Regions from separate parts of the Neorhizobium sp. T25_13 genome, predicted to be linked through region 2. Evidence: riboswitches for the same ligand, from Rfam matches in the RefSeq annotation. Region 2 holds a riboswitch; each other region holds the start of a gene.
The links. A riboswitch is a leader RNA that binds a small molecule or an ion and turns the genes downstream of it on or off. The one in region 2 is predicted to bind thiamine pyrophosphate.

Region 1: linked by a shared signal. The riboswitch ahead of thiC (phosphomethylpyrimidine synthase ThiC) and the one ahead of C5J22_RS12455 (ABC transporter permease) in region 2 are both predicted to bind thiamine pyrophosphate.
Region 3: linked by a shared signal. The riboswitch ahead of thiM (hydroxyethylthiazole kinase) and the one ahead of C5J22_RS12455 (ABC transporter permease) in region 2 are both predicted to bind thiamine pyrophosphate.

Annotation. Positions count from the first base shown of each region.
Region 1 covers NZ_PVBI01000010.1:195,665-201,698, reverse strand. The annotation lists gene thiC (phosphomethylpyrimidine synthase ThiC) at 1-1,665, opposite strand, end outside; TPP riboswitch at 1,765-1,897, opposite strand; gene C5J22_RS22880 (acyl carrier protein) at 2,077-2,328, shown strand; gene C5J22_RS22875 (acyl-CoA dehydrogenase family protein) at 2,330-3,511, shown strand; gene C5J22_RS22870 (amino acid--[acyl-carrier-protein] ligase) at 3,561-4,472, shown strand; gene C5J22_RS22865 (DUF1839 family protein) at 4,477-5,460, shown strand; gene C5J22_RS22860 (glycoside hydrolase family 2 protein) at 5,457-6,034, shown strand, end outside.
Region 2 covers NZ_PVBI01000004.1:485,114-491,147, reverse strand. The annotation lists gene C5J22_RS12465 (PotD/PotF family extracellular solute-binding protein) at 1-116, shown strand, start outside; gene C5J22_RS12460 (ABC transporter permease subunit) at 113-1,801, shown strand; TPP riboswitch at 1,869-1,972, shown strand; gene C5J22_RS12455 (ABC transporter permease) at 2,108-2,890, shown strand; gene C5J22_RS12450 (ABC transporter substrate-binding protein) at 2,887-3,831, shown strand; gene C5J22_RS12445 (hypothetical protein) at 3,929-4,831, shown strand; gene nadA (quinolinate synthase NadA) at 4,900-5,871, shown strand; gene C5J22_RS12435 (L-aspartate oxidase) at 5,868-6,034, shown strand, end outside.
Region 3 covers NZ_PVBI01000015.1:8,282-14,315, forward strand. The annotation lists gene C5J22_RS26040 (heavy metal translocating P-type ATPase) at 1-2,223, opposite strand, end outside; TPP riboswitch at 2,338-2,433, shown strand; gene thiM (hydroxyethylthiazole kinase) at 2,472-3,284, shown strand; gene thiE (thiamine phosphate synthase) at 3,281-3,919, shown strand; gene thiD (bifunctional hydroxymethylpyrimidine kinase/phosphomethylpyrimidine kinase) at 3,916-4,719, shown strand; gene C5J22_RS26060 (response regulator) at 4,738-6,034, opposite strand, start outside.

The DNA of each region.
Region 1 (6,034 bases), on a different contig from region 2:
CGCCACCTTGTGCGCCTCCTTCGGCAAGGTCTCGTCATGCATCGAGCGGGCCGTTTCCGGATCGAGGGAGAGGTTGAACTGGTCCTCCCAGCGGAACTCGAAGCGGGCGCGCGACAGCGCGTCGTCGCGCACCTGCGCCGCGGGATGGCCCTTGGCGAGATCGGCCGCATGTGCTGCGATCTTGTAGGTGATGACGCCCACCTTGACGTCGTTGCGATCCGGCAAGCCGAGATGTTCCTTCGGCGTCACGTAGCAGAGCATGGCGGTGCCGAACCAGCCGATCATCGCCGCCCCGATGCCCGACGTGATGTGGTCGTAGCCCGGCGCGATATCGGTGGTCAGCGGCCCGAGCGTATAGAACGGCGCTTCGCCGCAGACCGCAAGCTGCTTGTCCATGTTGGCCTTGATTTTGTGCATCGGCACATGGCCGGGGCCTTCGATCATCACCTGGCAATCCTTCGCCCAGGCGATCTTCGTCAGCTCCCCGAGGGTCTCCAGTTCCGCGAACTGGGCCGCATCGTTGGCATCGGCGATCGAACCCGGGCGAAGACCATCGCCGAGCGAGAACGAGACGTCATAGGCCCGGGCGATGTCGCAGATTTCCTCGAAATGTTCGTAGAGGAAACTCTCCTTGTGGTGGTGCAGACACCACTTGGCCATGATCGAGCCGCCGCGGGAAACGATGCCGGTGACGCGGTTGACGGTGAGCGGGATATAGGCGAGCCGCACGCCGGCATGGATGGTGAAATAGTCGACGCCCTGTTCGGCCTGTTCGATCAGCGTGTCGCGATAGACCTCCCAGGTCAGGTCCTCGGCAATGCCGTTCACCTTTTCGAGCGCCTGGTAGAGCGGCACGGTGCCGATCGGCACCGGCGAATTGCGGATGATCCAGTCGCGGATATTGTGGATGTTGCGGCCGGTCGACAGGTCCATGACCGTATCGGCGCCCCAGCGGATCGCCCAGACCATCTTCTCGACTTCCTCGGCCATCGACGAGGTGACGGCCGAATTGCCGATATTGGCATTGATCTTCACCAGGAAGTTGCGGCCGATGATCATCGGTTCGGATTCGGGATGGTTGATATTGGCGGGAATGATCGCCCGGCCTTCGGCGACTTCGCGCCGAACGAATTCGGGGGTCACGAAGTCCGGCACATGGGCGCCGAAACTTTCGCCGTCGCGGATGAGCGGCTCGCTGGCCGCCTGCCGGCCGAGGTTCTCGCGGATGGCGACGAATTCCATCTCCGGCGTGACGATGCCGGCCCGCGCATAGGCGAGCTGGGTGACGGCCCTGCCCGCCGTCGCCTTGAAGGGCTGGTTGCGGACCGGGAATTCCGGCGTCAGGTGGCTGCCGGACACGAAGCCGTTGTCCTCCGGCCTGACGATGCGGCCTTCATAGGTTTCGACATCGCCGCGGGCGACAATCCAGCTTTCGCGCAGGCGAGGCAGGCCGGCATCGATGCTGATCGCGGCGCCTTCGGCGGTATAGGGACCGGAGGAATCGTAGACGGTGACCGGCGGCTCGCCGGAGGTCGGATGCAACGCGATCTGGCGCATCGGCACGCGGATGTCCGGGTGGATCGTTCCTGCTTTCAGGACCTTCGTGGAAGCGGGAAGCGGGCCGGTGGTGACGACCGGGGTGAGCTTGGTGGTTGCAATATTCATGGCTCAAGGCTCCAAGGTTTGACGTTTGGAGACCCAGTTCCAGTGTTGGAATGATGGAAAAACACCCCGGAATCCGAAGGACGGTTTCCCGCCCTCGCTGCCGCAGCGCCCGCACCGTCCCTACGCCAGTATGAACTGGATCAGGTTCAACGGGTCACTGCGCCTCGGCCGGCCAAAGCCGGTCCGACCAGCAGTATCTCAGCCCCTTGGCGGGACCCCCCTGGTGAATGGCGCCATCAGAAACCCGCGGGCCGTTGATGTCAAGCCGGGGCATGCGGATGGCGATCGATCGGATTTTACGGAATCCCGCAGCCCTAACTTCACGACGTTTATTACCGGAATCTTATGCTTTCCTGCGTAATAACGTCCCCAGCGATGAACGCAGAATTTGAACGATCCGGAGATGTCGAGATGAACGAGACCATTCGCGAATTGCTCACACGTGTAGGCGGCCTTCCGGTCGCGGTGACCGAGTTGGAAGACGGCGCCGATCTTTATGCGGCCGGCCTCTCCTCATTTGCATCCGTACAACTGATGCTCGGCCTGGAAGAGGCCTTCGACATCGAGTTTCCCGACAGCCTTTTGAACCGCAAGTCCTTCGCCAGCATAGCCGCGATCGAGCAGACGGTTTCGCATATCCTGAAAGCGCGCGAGGCCGCTTGAGATGAGCCTCCCCGCCTTTGCCGCCGACATGAGCCTGAGCGCCCGCGCTCACCGCGTGGCAGCCGTAGCGGCCGAATTTGCCGACCGCGTCGATCATGACGGCCGCTTCCCCCGCGAGGCGGTCGATGCCATGAAAGCCGAGCGCCTGATCGGCATCCAGATCCCGGCCGCGTTCGGCGGCGAGGGTGCTTCGATCGCCGAGATCGCCGAGGTCTGCTCCATCCTGGGACAGGCCTGCGCCGCGAGCGCCATGGTTTTCGCCATGCACCAGATCAAGGTTTCGAGCCTCGTGGAGCACGGTGGCGACAGCGAATGGCATCGGGATTTCATGCGCGAGCTTGCCGGCCGCCAGCTTCTCGTCGCCTCCGCGACGACCGAGGGCGGCATCGGCGGCAATATGCGCAACTCCATCTGCGCGATCGAGGTCGACGGCGACGTCTGCCGCTTGACCAAGGATGCGACGGTGATTTCCTACGGCGCCCACGCCGATGCGATCATGGTCACCTCGCGCTCCAACGAGAAGGCCGCACCGACCGACCAGGTCATGACCGTCTTCAAGCAAGGCCAGTATACCCTGCAGAAGACCGTCGACTGGGATACGCTCGGCATGCGCGGCACCTGCTCCGACGGTTTCCTCTTCAGGGGCGAGGCGCCGTCCGTCCAGATCTTTCCAAAGCCGTTCGCCGAGATCGCGGCGCAATCGATGCTCGCCACCTCGCATCTCCTCTGGAGCGCGGTCTGGTACGGGATCGCCGCCGACGCGGTACTGCGCGCGCAGGCCTTCGTGCGTGCCGCCGCCCGCAAGGCCGGCGGCACCCAGCCGCCCGGCGCGCTGAGGCTCGCCGAAGCCTCGAACCTGCTGCAGCTCCTCAAGGCCGGCATCCTCTCCGGCCTCAGGATCTACGCGGATGCCAAGGCGGATCACGACCAGCTGTCGTCGATGGCGTTTTCGATCGCCATGAATAACGTCAAGCTGGCTTCCTCCGAGACCATCCTGACCATCATCAACCAGGCGATGATCATCTGCGGCATCATGGGCTACAAGAACGGCACGCCCTACAGTCTCGGCCGGCATCTGCGCGACGCGCATTCCGCCCAGCTGATGATTTCCAACGACCGCATCCTCGGCAACACGTCGACCATGCTGCTCGTTCAGAAACCGGACACCAGCCTGCTCGGCTGACGCCCCGATCATTTCATATGTAAACCATTGAAAAGAATGAGGTAAAGCCATGGATATGCAAGTTTCATTTCTCGACCGACTGTTCGATGCAGGCCTGCTGATCGAGACGGGCGTCGACGGATTGTATGGCCGCAGCGGCCAGTTCGAAGACGTCATCGCCGCCTTCGAGCGGCTGATCGACAAGGTCGGCGGCAGCGACGGTGCCGAGGCGATGCGCTTCCCGCCGGGCATGAACCGCGCCTTCTTCGAGACCAGCGGCTATATGAAGAGCTTCCCGCAGCTCGCCGGCACGGTGCATTCGTTCTGCGGCAACGAACTCGACCATATGAGCCTGCTGAAATGCATGGAAGTCGGCGAGGAGGACTGGACCAAGGGCCAGGAAGCGACCGACATCGTGCTAACGCCGGCGGCCTGCTATCCGCTCTATCCGACCGTTGCGCGCCGCGGCAGCCTGCCCGCCGGCGGCGCCCTCTTCGACCTGCAGAGCTACTGCTTCCGCCACGAGCCCTCCAAGGATCCGGCCCGCCAGCAGCTGTTCCGCATGCGCGAATATGTCTGCATGGGGACCGAAAGCCACGTCACCGATTTCCGCCAGCTGTGGATGGATCGCGGCGTCGAGATGATGAAGTCGCTCGGCCTCGAGGTGGAGATCGACATCGCCAACGACCCGTTCTTCGGCCGCGCCGGCAAGATGCTGGTCAACAACCAGCGCGACCAGAACCTGAAGTTCGAGCTCCTGATCCCGATCACCTCCGTCGCCAAGCCGACCGCCTGCATGAGCTTCAACTATCATCAGGACAGTTTCGGCCTGAAATGGGGCCTCAACCTGGAGGATGGCAGCGTCGCTCACACGGCCTGCGTCGGTTTCGGCCTCGAGCGCATCGCGCTTGCGCTCTTCCACACCCACGGTCTGGACTTAAAAGAGTGGCCGGGCTCCGTCCGCGCCGCGCTCTGGGGCTGATCCAATGACGGCGGTATTTCCGGCGCTTGATCCGGCGAACTACAGGACCCATGCGCTGCATTCGGCCGAGCGCATATGGCCGGAGACGAATTGTTACGTCGATCTGTGGATAGAGGTGCTTTCGGCGCAGGGCCTGCCGCCGGAAGCCATGCTCGGTTTCACCCTGACCCAGGATTTCGAGGGCGACCAGTTCACCTTCTTCAAGGTGCCGCTCGAAGACCTGGAGACCCTGTTCGGCATCCGCGTGACCGAACTGGCGATCTTCGACCGGCCGGAATGGCATGTTGCGGAACAGATCCGCCGCGGCCGGTTGACGCTGCTCGAACTCGACAGTTTTTACCTGCCCGATACGCGCGGCGTCGCCTATCGCCAGGAACACGGCAAGACGACGGTCGCGATCAACCGGCTGGACCTCGAACGCCGCGAGCTCGACTATTTCCACAATGGCGGCTTCTTCACCCTTTCCGGCGAAGATTTCGATGGCCTGTTCCAGTTGAACGCCAGCCCGGAGGCGCTGCCCTTCCTGCCCTATACCGAATTTGCCAAGTTCCCCGCCGCCTATCCGGATGCGAGGGAAATTCGCGAAACCGCGTGGAAGCTGCTCAGGCATCATTTTCCCCGGCGGCCGGAGGAGAATCCGATCCGCGCGTTCGGCAAAGTCTTCCCGGCGCAGGTGGAGCGGATCGCCGAGAGGGATTTCGGCTTCTTTCACAAATACGCGTTCAACACGCTCCGGCAGATCGGCGCCAATTTCGAACTGCTGGCAAGCCATCTCGCCTGGCTGAACCACAAGGCGTTCGCCCAGCCTGAACGGCAGGCGCTGAGGATTTCGGAAGTGGCTAAATCCACCCAGTTCCAGCTTGCCCGCGCCCTGACCCGCAAGAAGTTCGAACCGCTGGCAACAGCGCTCGATCCGGCCGCCGACGCCTGGGACCTGCTGATGGGGGACCTGGCATCGACGCTGAGCCACGCCCGCGAGGCCGCGTGAGCCTTCTTATCCCGATCGGATCAAGGACCAGCCTTCTTGCCGAGGGCTGGTCCTTGGCGTTGACGGAGCCTGGCGCCTACACCCTGCCGTCCGATCTTCCTCCGGACCTGGAATTCCTCCCGGCCATGGTGCCCGGCACGGCCGCCGCCGCCCTGGAGGCTGCCGGCCGCTTCGACCGCAGCAATCCCGAGCCGCTGATCGACAATGATGCCTGGTATCGCTGTCCGCTTGCCGGTGAAACGCCTGGGCCGGCGATCCTGCGGTTTGCCGGGCTTGCAACCGTCGCCGAAGTGTTTCTCGGCGAGACGCTGATCCTATCCTCGGCAAGCATGTTCGAAAGCCATGAAGTCGCGGTGGAACTGACCGGCAGCGAAACCCTGTCGATCTGCTTTCGAGCCCTTAAACCGCATCTGGGAAAGACCGGGCCTCGTGCCCGCTGGCGTCCGCGGCTGATGAACAGCCAAGGTCTCCGCCTGATCCGCACGACCGCACTTGGCTTCATGCCGGGATGGTGTCCGGAGGTTCATCCAGTGGGACCCTGGCGGCCGGTTTCGGTGATCAGGTCCCCCGCCTC
Region 2 (6,034 bases):
CGAAGCTTGTGCTCGGCGATGCTGATGTCGCCAAGCTTGTTGATTTCGATTGGGACGTGATCAATGCCAGCCGCGCCAAGTGGCAGGCGAAATACGATCGGGAGATCGCGGGATGAACCGTTGGATCGGGCCGGCGCTTGCAGCGCCGGTCACCCTTTGGCTGCTTCTGTCCTTCGCGGCGCCGATGTTCGTGGTACTCGTGCTCTCCCTGCACGAGTATCCCGATCCTTTCGGCCCGCTGTTCATAACGCCGTCGATCGCGCAGTTCCGGGATATCGTCTCGGACGGCTTCTATTTCGGCGTCGTCTCCGAAACCATCCTGCTCGGCCTCGGCGTGACCGTGATCACCGCGCTTCTCGGTTACCCGCTCGCCCACTTTCTGGCACGGATGCCGGTGAAATACCGCGCAGCCGCGTTCGCCGTCATCCTCATTCCGCTGCTGACCAATGTCGTGGTGCGTTCGCTCGGCATCATTCTGCTGCTGGCACCGGAAGGGCTGATCAATTCGGTCACCGGGCTGATCGGCATCCCGCCGGCCCGGTACATGCTGTTCACGCACGGCGCGGTCGCGGTCGCGCTGGCGCAGGTCTTCCTGCCCTTCATGGTGCTGGCGCTCTACGACAATCTGCAGAACACCTCGCCGCGCGTGCATGAAGCGGCCCAGAGCCTCGGCGCCTCTCCTGCGGTCCGGTTCCTCACCGTCGACCTGCCGCTTTCGCTGCCCGGCCTGCGCTCCGGCACTGTGATCGTTTTCCTGATGGCGACCACGGCTTACGTTTCCGCCTCCCTGCTTGGCGGCAAAAAGGTCTGGACCACCGGCATGCTGGTGCTGCAGGAGGCGATCAAGAACCTCAATGCGCCGCTTGCCGCGGCACTTGCGATCATCATGACCGTCACCGGTCTCGCGTTTGCGGCGCTCTGCGCCTACTCGCTCAACCGCCTGATGCCGTGGCTGAAGGGCAAGCCCAGCAATCCCTGGAGCATTCCCCGCTGGCTGGTGCCGATCATCAACATCCTCGGGCCGATCGTTTCAAAACTGCTGCTCGCCATCTCGCTGCTGCTCCTGCTGCTGCCGCTGGTGCTGGTCTGCATCCAGAGTTTCAACGACGTGCCGCAGGCGACCGCTTCCGGCTTCCGCGGTTTCACCCTCAAATGGTACGAGGCGGTGTTTTTTGCCGGAACCTATGCGGATGCCTTCTGGGTGTCGGTGCGGCTTGCCGTCACCTCGATGCTGGTGGCGCTTTCGCTTTCGCTGCCGGCGGCCTTCGCGCTCGCCCGTTATCCGTTCAAGGGTCGCTCCGCGCTCCTGGCTTTCTGGCTGCTGCCGATGTCGCTGCCCCACGTGGCGATCGGGGTCGGAATGCTGCGGCTCTTGCAGATCTACCTGATCATTCCGCCCTTCCTCGGCCTCGTGGCGATCCATGTGATCGTCATCCTGCCGTTTGCGATCACGCTTCTGACCACCTCGGTCATGGGGCTCGACCGGGCGCAGGAGGAGGCGGCGGCGAGCCTCGGGGCAAGCCCGGTGCGGCGGTTTTTCCTGATCATCATGCCGGGTCTGGCGCCGGGACTGTTTGCGGCCGGTATCGTCGGCTTCCTGCTGAGCTTCGGCGAGGTGACGGTGACGAGCTTTCTCACCACCGCCCGCCTGACGACTCTGCCGGTCCGCATCTACGCGGAATCGACCTTCAGCCTGGAGCCGACCGCGCATGCCATCTCGGCCGTCCTGATCCTCTTCACGGTCATCGCGCTGGCTTTGCTGGGCAGGGTGGTCCGCCTCGACCGTCTCTACGCGCGGTAAACTGGAGAGGATTGCGGGCGGGTAGGCCGGTCCGCTTGACAGGCATACTGAAAACCGACAGTTATCGTCTTATTCCGAGGGGGGCATCTTGACGATGCTGAGATGGCGGTGAGCCGGACCCTTGAACCTGATCCGGGTCATGCCGGCGTAGGAACGGAAATAAGCGTCATTCGACGATACTTTCTCTTCTCCGCTTCACCTGGATCTCCGTGATTGACTGATCTGGAGATCGACCGATGACATCCATTCTTCCCGTGGTTCCGCGAGGATATCCGGTCCCGGCGTGCAGGTTCGGCGCGTAGCATCATGCGCGCGTCCCATGCGGTCATCGGCCTCGTCCTGCTTGTCGCCCTCTGGCAAGCGGGCGTCTGGCTGTTTGCTCCGCCCCGTTACATTCTGCCGTCTCCGATTGCCGTTGCTTCCGCCTTCGGGCGGCAGCCGGGTTTCCTGCTGCAGAACGGCCTCGTGACGCTGACGGAAATCGTGTTCGGTTTGGCGATCGGCGCAGGCCTCGGCATCGCCACGGCCTTCGGCGTCGCCGCGTTGCCGCGGCTTGGTCGTCTCGTCTGGCCGATGGTGCTGATCCTGCAGGCCTTTCCCGTCTTCGTGCTGGCGCCGATCCTGGTTCTCTGGCTGGGTTTCGGGCTGGCCTCGAAAGTGGCGATGACGACGATCATCATCTTCTTTCCGGTCGCGTCGGCCTTTGCCGATGGTCTTCGTCGCACCGACCAGGAAATCCTCGACGCCGTCTCGCTGGAGGGCGCGAACCACTGGCAGACGCTGGTGTCGATGCGCGTGCCGCTGGCGATCCCGAGCCTCGTCTCCGGTCTTCGGGTCGCTGCCCCGCTTGCGCCGCTTGGTGCGGTCGTCGGGGAATGGGTCGGCGCGTCCGGCGGGCTCGGCTTCGTGATGATCCAGGCCAATGCCCGCATGCAGACCGACACGGTGTTCGCGGCGATGACCATATTGGCAATCCTTACCCTCATTCTACGGCTTCTTATCGACCGGCTGACCGCCGGGCTCGCCCCGTGGGCCAGCGAAGCCGACCCTTCATCTTCATCCGCATCAGGGAGTTCCGTCCGATCATGATCCGTATCCTCACCGCGTCCTTCATTGCGCTGGCCAGTCTGGCTGCGCCCGTTTCTGCGCAGGCCGCCGACAAGCTCAGCGTGCTGCTCGAATGGTTCGTCAATCCGGACCACGCGCCGATGGCCATCGCCAAGCAGCGCGGGCTGTTTGCCGATGCCAATCTCGACGTCGAGCTCATCCCGCCGTCAGACGCCTCCGCGGTGCCGCGGCTGGTTTCGGCCGGCCAGGCGGATATCGGCATCCACTACCAGCCCAATCTCTATCTCGACCATGAGGCAGGGCTGCCGCTGGTGCGGTTCGGCACGCTGGTCGAGACGCCCTTGAACACCGTCACGGTGCTGGCGGACGGTCCGATCAAGAGCCTCAAGGACCTGAAGGGCAAGAAGGTCGGCTTTTCCGTCACCGGTTTCGAGGATGCGATGCTGAAGCGCATGCTGGCCTCCGAAGGGCTTTCGAACGGCGATGTGGAACTGATCAACGTCAATTTTTCGCTGTCACCGTCGCTGATCGGCGGCAAGGTGGATGCGACGCTCGGCGGTTTCCGCAATTTCGAGCTGACCCAGATGAAGATCGAGGGCCATCCGGGTCGCGCCTTCTTCCCGGAAGAGCACGGCGTTCCGGCCTATGACGAGCTGATCTTCGTCACCCGCCGCGATTCTGCCGCCGATAACCGGCTGCCGCGTTTCCTGCATGCCGTCGAGCAGGCTTCGATCTACATCACCAACCATCCGCAGGAGGCTTGGCAGCTTTTCGTCAAGGCCTATCCCAACCTCGATGACGAACTGAACCGCACCGCGTTCTTCGACACGCTGCCGCGCTTTGCCAAGCGTCCGGCCGCACTCGACCAAGGCCGCTATCAGCGCTTCGCCGCCTTCATGCAGGAAATGGGACTGATCAAGACCGTGCCGCCGATCGGGGATCTCGCGGTCGAAATCAAGTAAGCCAAGCTGCTGATATTGTTTGATTTGAACGCCGGGGTTCGCGTAACGTGATTTTCATGCCAGACAGGCTTTTCACGTTACGCACTTCGGAGTTTGCTTGACCATCGGACTTGCCCATGCGGAACTGATCGCGGTTCTGTCCGCCGTGACCGGCGACGAGCCGCGCGTGATGACGGTTCGCTCCGGCGATGCGCTGCCATCCGGGCCTTTCGAGCTTGGGCACAGGAGCCTGCAGGCCGGGCTTCGCGAATGGGTGGGGGACCAGACCGGCCATCCGCTCGGTTATCTCGAACAGCTCTATACCTTCGCCGACCGCGACCGGACCCATGAGGATGCCGAGGGGCGGACGATCTCGATCAGCTATCTCGGCCTGGTCCGCGAGCAGGCCGCACCCGGTGCCGGAAAACCCGGTTGGCACGGCTGGTACGAATATTTCCCCTGGGAAGACCATCGCGGGGGCAGGCCGGAGATACAGGCGGCCATCACCGACCGCCTGCAGGATTGGGTCGCTTCGGAAACGGCGCGCCGCGAACACCGCCGGCGCCGTGTCGATTTTGCCTTCGGCCTCGACGGCGCCGCATGGAACGAGGATCTCGGCCTGCAGCGTTACGAACTGATGTATGAGGCAGGGCTGGTGACCGAGGCCGGTTGTCCGCCGACCAAAAGTTTCGGGCGTTCGATGTTTGCCGACCACCGCCGCATCCTGGCGACCGGGATCGCGCGGCTGCGCGCCAAGATCAAATACCGCCCGGTGGTCTTCGAATTGATGCCTGAAAGTTTTACGCTGTCGCAATTGCAGCGCACCGTCGAGGCACTGGCTGGCTTGACGCTGCACAAGCCGAATTTCCGCCGGCTGATCGACCAGCAGGAGCTGATCGAGGAAACCGGCGAGGCGACCAGCGAAACCGGCGGGAGGCCGGCCAAGCTTTTCCGCTACCGTCATGCGGTCCTCGAAGAGCGTGCGCTTTCCGGTTCGAAACTTCCGCTTTCACGTAATTGACATAAACTCGAATCGAGAATATGTCTCTGCGCCGGATATACTCACTTCGAGTATAAAAGGAGCTGCTGATGAATTCTCCGCTTTCGGTTTCCCAGCTTTACGATCGTGTTAGCCGTGTCATCCCCAAGGCCGAGTGGATGAGCTACGAGGCGGATGTCGCAGCGATCCTTGAGTTGAAGCGCACCCGCAACGCCGTCATCCTCGCTCACAACTATCAGACGCCGGAAATCTTCCATGGCGTCGCGGATATCGTCGGTGACAGCCTGGCGCTCGCCCGCAAGGCGATCGACGTGGATGCGGATGTCATCGTGCTCGCCGGCGTGCATTTCATGGCAGAGACGGCAAAGCTGCTGAACCCCGGAAAGACCGTGCTGATCCCTGACATGGAGGCGGGCTGTTCGCTGGCGGATTCGATCACGCCCGCGGACATCGCGCTGCTGCGGCAGGCGCATCCCGGCGTGCCGATCATCACCTATGTGAACACTTCGGCGGCGGTGAAGGCGGCATCTGATATCTGCTGCACCTCCGGCAATGCCAAGCAGGTGGTGGAATCGCTCGGCGTTCCGAAAGTACTGATGATCCCGGACGAATACCTGGCGCAGAACGTGGCGCGGGAAACGGATGTCGAGATCATCGCCTGGCATGGCCATTGCGAAGTGCACGAGCTGTTCAACGCGCAGGATGTCCGCGATCTGCGCGAGGCGCATCCGGGCGTGGTGGTTCTGGCGCATCCGGAATGCCCGCCGGAAGTGGTGGCCGAGGCCGACTTTGCCGGTTCTACCGCCGTCATGTCCGATTATGTCGGCCAGAAGAAGCCGGCCCGCGTCGTGCTTCTGACGGAGTGCTCGATGAGCGACAACGTTGCCGTGCATCACCCGGATGTGGAGTTCGTGCGGCCCTGCAATCTCTGCCCGCACATGAAGCGCATCACGCTCGCAAACATCCGCAAGGCGCTGGAGGAAAACCGGCACGAGGTGACCGTCGATCCGTCGATCGCGGTTGCCGCCCGCCGCGCAGTCGAGAGGATGCTCGCCATATGACCGAAATCCTCGACCATCTCGCCGGCCGCGTCGCGATCGTCGGCAGCGGCCTGGCGGGGCTGGTGACGGCGTTGACCTTGGCGCCGCAGCCCGTCGTGCTGATCACCCGCGCCGCCTTGGGTGCGGAAACGTCGAGCGCCTGGGCGCAGGGCGGCATAGCTGC
Region 3 (6,034 bases), on a different contig from region 2:
TGCGATGGTAATGTTCTGGTAGATATTGCGCATCGTCCGCTTCGACAGTTCGATCATGGCGGCGATGTCGCCGACCCGACCGTGCAACGTTGCGGCGTCGGCGGTTTCGAGCGCCACGTCGGTGCCGCCGCCCATCGCGATGCCGACATCGGCGGCGGCAAGCGCGAGCGCGTCGTTGATGCCGTCGCCGACCTTGCCGACCACGAAACCCTGGCTTTTCAGCTCGCCGACGATGCGGCTCTTGTCTTCCGGCATCAGCTCGGCACGCACCTCGATGCCGAGGTCCTTGCCGATTGCGGCCGCGGTGCGGGCATTGTCGCCGGTCAGCATCACGGTCCGGATGCCGGCATCGGTCAGCGCCGTCAGGCCGGCCCTGGCGTCGGGACGCGGCTCGTCGCGCATGGCGATGGCACCGGCGAGGACCCCGCCGACGATCAGCACCGAGACGGTCTTGCCTTCGTCGTTGAGGCCGGTGATCCGCCGGCCGTGCGCCATCGGCAGCGAAACCCGCTCGGCTGCGGCCTTGGGCGAACCGAGGAAAACTTCCTCACCTTCGACCACGGCCGTGACACCCTTGCCGCCGAGCGCCCGGGCATCCGTCGCGGTCGGAATCTCGACCTCGTCATCGGCAGCCTTGGCAAGGATCGCGACGGCGAGCGGATGGCTGGAGCCGGTTTCGAGCGCAGCGGCAAAGCGCAACACGTCTTCCGCATTGCGGCCGAAGGCGATGACATCGGTCACCTGGGGTCTGCCGGCCGTCAGCGTGCCGGTCTTGTCGAGCGCGACGGCGGTGATCTTGCCGAGCGTTTCGAGCACCGCGCCGCCCTTCATCAAGAGGCCGCGGCGGGCACCTGACGACAGCGATGCGGCGATTGCCGCCGGCGTCGAGATGACCAGAGCGCAGGGGCAGCCGATCAAGAGGATCGCCAGGCCCTTGTAGACCCACTCGCTCCAGGACGCGCCGGCAGCGAGCGGCGGCAGGATGGCGACCAGCGCCGCAACGGCGACGACACCCGGCGTGTAATAGCGGGAAAACCGGTCGATGAAGCGTTCGGTCGGGGCCTTGCTTTCCTGCGCCTCCTCGACCAACCGCACCACGCGGGCAATCGTATTGTCCTCGGCAGCTGCCGTCACGCGAACCCGCAAGGCGGCATCACCGTTGATCGTGCCGGCAAACACCGTGTCGTCGATACCCTTGGCAACCGGCGTGCTTTCGCCTGTCACCGGCGCTTCGTCGATCGCGCTTTCGCCGGCGATGATGACGCCGTCCGCCGAAATGCGGTCGCCGGGACGCACGAGGATGGTCGCGCCAACCGCAAGGCTCTCGGCCGGCACTTCGCGGGTCTGGCCGTTTTCTTCGAGCAGCGCGTTCTTCGGCGCGAGCGCCGTCAGGCTCTGGATGCTCTGGCGCGCCTTGCCGGCCGCGACCCCCTCCAGCAGTTCCCCGACGAGGAAAAGGAAAACCACTGCGGCCGCCTCTTCCGACGCGTCGATGATGACAGCGCCGACGGCGGCGATCGTCATCAGCATCTCGATCGAAAACGGCGTGCCGGCAAGTGCTGCCATGATCGCGCGACGGGCGATCGGCACGAGGCCGACCAACATCGCGGCGGTGAAGATATAGAGGCCATAGGCAGGGACGAGGTGGCCGAGCCCGTAAGCCGCCGTCAACACGAACCCGACCAGGATGGTCAAGCGCCCCTTTGTCGATTTCCACCACGGCCCGTCCATCGGCCCGTGATCGTGGCCGTGCAGGTCTTCGATGTCTGAGGCAGCGTGGTCGTCATCATGATGGTGGGGGTCGTGGCCACAACTCTGCCCATGTTCGTGGCTGTGCCCGCCGCCCCCCTCATCCGACCGCTCCGCGGCCACCTTCTCCCCGCTAGGGAGAAGAAGACTTGCCGCACCGTCTCCGTCCTCCTCTCCCCTCGGGGAGAGGTCCGCCGAGTGAAGCGGAGGCGGGATGAGGGGGCCGCTCGCTCCGACGTTGGCCGGCGCTCTCTGCCCCAGCGCCCTCAGCGTATACCCCAGCCCGACGACCTTCTTCTCGATCGCTCCAAGATCGCCCGTCCCATCATGTTTCACAGTCATCGTGCCGGATGCAACCGAAACGGACACGTCCGCGACGCCCGGCATGCGGCGAACCGCGGTGTCGATCTTCGTCGCGCAGCTGGCGCAATCCATGCCGCCAACCTTGTATCGTGCCTGTGTCGTGGCGCTCATCATCTCTTTCCCGTTTGGACCGAGCCCCGTCTCTACAACCTCTAGCGACTAGAGCTGCAAGGCCCAAAATCAGAAAAAATCACTGGCGAAGCGCATTCTCTTTGCTGTAAGCCATGGTGAAGACAGGGGCGTCCGGCAGAGCCGGGCTGAGAAGCACCCTTAGAACCTGAACCAGATCATGCTGGCGGAGGGAGTCGTCCGGGCGTTCAACATTGCGCCCCGCGCCTGCCCCGCCGAACGAGGCAGACATGCAGACGACAACGCTCCTTGCGGAAACCCCCGGCCAGCTGTTGACGGCGATGCGCGCGAAAAATCCGCTTGTCCAGAACATCACCAATTTTGTAGCGATGAACATCGCAGCCAACGTGATGCTTGCCGCCGGCGCCTCGCCCGCCATGGTGCATACGAAGGAAGAGGCCGGCGAATTCGCCCGCATCGCTTCGGCCCTGACGATCAATATCGGCACCCTGTCGCCGGATTTCCTGGCCGGCATGAAGGCCGCGGCCGCCTCCGCCACGGAAGCTGGCAAGCCATGGGTGCTCGATCCCGTCGCCCATTATGCCACCGCCTATCGCCGCGTGGCGCTCGCCGAACTCATGGAACTGAGGCCGACGATCATCCGCGGCAACGCGTCGGAAATCATCGCTCTGGCCGGCAGCCAGTCGAGCGGCCATGGCGTCGACAGCGGCGACAGCGTCGCGGCGGCCGAAAGCTCCGCCATCGCCATCGCCCGGCAGCAGGCCTGCGTGGTGGCTGTTACCGGCGAGGTGGATTTCGTCACCGACGGCCGGCGTTCGGTCCGCATCCTCGGCGGTTCTGCCCTGATGCCGCGGGTCACAGCGCTCGGCTGCTCGCTCACCTGCCTGGTCGGCGCCTTTGCCGCCACCGCGGACGATCCCTTCGAGGCGACGGTCGCCGCGCTCGCGATGTTCGCGGTCGCGGGCGAGGAAGCGGCCTTCACCGCCTCGGGTCCCGGCTTCTTCTCGCCGATCTTCCTCGACCGCCTCGCGGCGCTGACCGGCGAGACGCTCGATGCAAAGGCAAGGATCGCCGCAGCATGAAAAAGACCTTCGACCTTTCCGTCTACCTCGTCCTTGATCCCGATCTCTGCCGCGAGATCGGCATGATCGAGACGACAAGGCTGGCGGTCGCCGGCGGCGTCACCATCGTCCAGCTCCGCGACAAGCAGGCGGACACGGCAAAAATGATCGAAACCGGCCGGGCGCTGAAGGCGGTACTGGCCGGTACCGGGGTTCCCCTGATCATCAACGACGACGTGGAGGCGGCGATCGCGATCGGCGCCGAAGGCTTGCATGTCGGCCAGAGCGACATGGTGGCAGTGATGGCGCGGCAGCGCGCCGGCCATGGCATGATCCTTGGCCTCTCGGTGGAGACCGAGGACCTGGCGCGGCGGGTGGATCCTTCCATCGTCGACTATGTCGGCATCGGTCCCGTCTTTGCGACCGGCACCAAACCCGACCATAAACAGCCGATCGGTTTCGACGGGCTTGCGCGCATCGCCGCCATGGCGCCGGTTCCGGCCGTCGCGATCGGCGGCGTCAAGGCGGAACATGCCGGACCTGCACTCGCCGCCGGCGCCAAGGGCATCGCGGTCGTCTCCGCTATCTGCGGCCAGCCCGATCCTGAAGCCGCAGCCCGCAGAATTGCCGCGGAAATCGAAAGGGCGCGCGCATGAGCATCAAGAATGTCCTGTCGATCGCCGGCTCGGACCCTTCCGGCGGCGCCGGCATCCAGGCGGACCTGAAAACCTTCGCGGCGCGCGGCACCTATGGCATGGCGGCGCTGACCGCGCTGACCGCCCAGAATACCCGAGGGGTCACCGGGATGCATGCGGTGCCCGCCGCCTTCGTCGCAAACCAGATCCGCACCATTTTTCTCGACGTGCGCGTCGACGCGGTGAAGATTGGCATGATCGCCAATGCCGAGATCGCCGAGGCGGTCGCCGACGTGCTGCGGCCCTATCGCGATACCGTGCCGATCGTGCTCGATCCGGTGATGATCGCCAAGGGCGGCTCGCCGCTGCTGGCGCTCGACGCGGTGGATGCCGTCACCTACAAGCTGATGCCGCTCGCCACCGTCGTCACCCCCAACCTCCCCGAAGCCGCAGCGCTGCTCGGCGAAACGATCGCCACGACCCGCGAAGGGATGGCAGCTCAAGCCGAGCGACTGCTGAAGATCGGGCCTAAGGCAGTCCTGGTGAAGGGCGGTCATCTGGAAGGCGAAGACAGCCCGGACGTATTGGCGGACGTTATCGGCGTCCACTGGTTCGAGGGCAAGCGCACCGCGACCAGAAACACCCACGGCACCGGCTGCACGCTGTCCAGCGCAATCGCCGCCGAGCTTGCAAAGGGCGCATCGCCCGCGCAGGCGGTCGCCGTCGCCAAGACCTATCTCGCCGGCGCGATCGCCGCCGCCGATACCCTCACCGTCGGCACCGGCCACGGGCCGGTATCGCATTTTTACGAGTGGTGGTAAGGGCGAGACGACTGGTTCTCAGCCCTTCTGCACTGCAATCTTCTCGAAGGCTATTGCGATCTCCTGGCTGCCGTAGGGCTTCTTCAGAAGCACCGCGCCTTCTACTGCCGCTTCGTCCGGAATGCGGTCGTTGCCGGTCGCGAATACGATACCGACATCGGGAGATAGCTTGCGCGCCTGTTGTGCAAACTCACCGCCGGAAAGACCAGGCAGGCCGAGATCGGTAACCACAACGTCAAAGCTACGCGCCTCGATCATGGTAATCGCCTCCTCCGCTGTCGAGGCTTCGGAAACCTGGTGCCCCAGTTCGGCCAGCAGATCGGCGGTGCTCATGCGGATCAGGAAATCGTCCTCGACCAGCAGCACGGAATAGCGCGGCAGAACCGGCCGCTGTCCGATCGGCGGGGCGGGCGGCTTGGCTGCGAACGACGCCCTCACCCGGTTGCGATGCTGCTGGCCGTTCAGCACATGGCGGATCTTTCGCGCCAGGGCTTCGCGGGTATAGGGTTTCGAGAGCAGTTCGACGCCGGGATCGAGCCTGCCGCCGTGCACGATCGAGTTTTCCGTATAACCCGAGGTGAACAGCACGGCGATATCCGGCATCCGCTCGCGCGCGTGCCTGGCAAGCTCGGTGCTCTTCAGCGGCCCGGGCATCACAACATCGGTGAACAGAAGATCGACCGGCACGCCGCTTTCGATGATACTCAGCGCACCCGCAGCGTCCTTCGCCTTCAGCACCGCGTAACCGAGATCGCCGAGCAGCTCGACGACGGTGGCGCGCACCTGCTCGTCATCCTCCGCCACCAGAATGGTCTCGGTGCCGCCTGTCACCGGACCGAAATCGGCATCAGTGACGAGATCCTCGCTACGCTGGATGCGCGGGAAGTAGATCTTGACGGTCGTGCCCTGTCCAAGCTCGCTGTAGATCTTGATATGGCCGCCGGATTGCTTGACGAAACCGTAGACCATCGAGAGGCCGAGGCCGGTGCCCTTGCCGATGGGCTTCGTCGAGAAGAACGGCTCGAACACCTGTTCCATCACCTCCGGCGTCATGCCGGTGCCTGTGTCGGTCACCGCCAGCATGACATATTGGCCGGCCGGCACGTCCGCATGCTGGCGCACATAATTGTCGTCAAGAAAAGCGTTGCCCGCCTCGATCGTCAGCTTGCCGCCGCCTTCCATCGCGTCGCGGGCGTTGATCGCGAGGTTGAGGAGCGCATTCTCGATCTGGGTCGGGTCGACCAGTACATTCCAGAGGCCGCCGGAGCGGACCGTCTCGACCTCGATATCCTCGCCGAGCGTTCGGCGCAGCAGC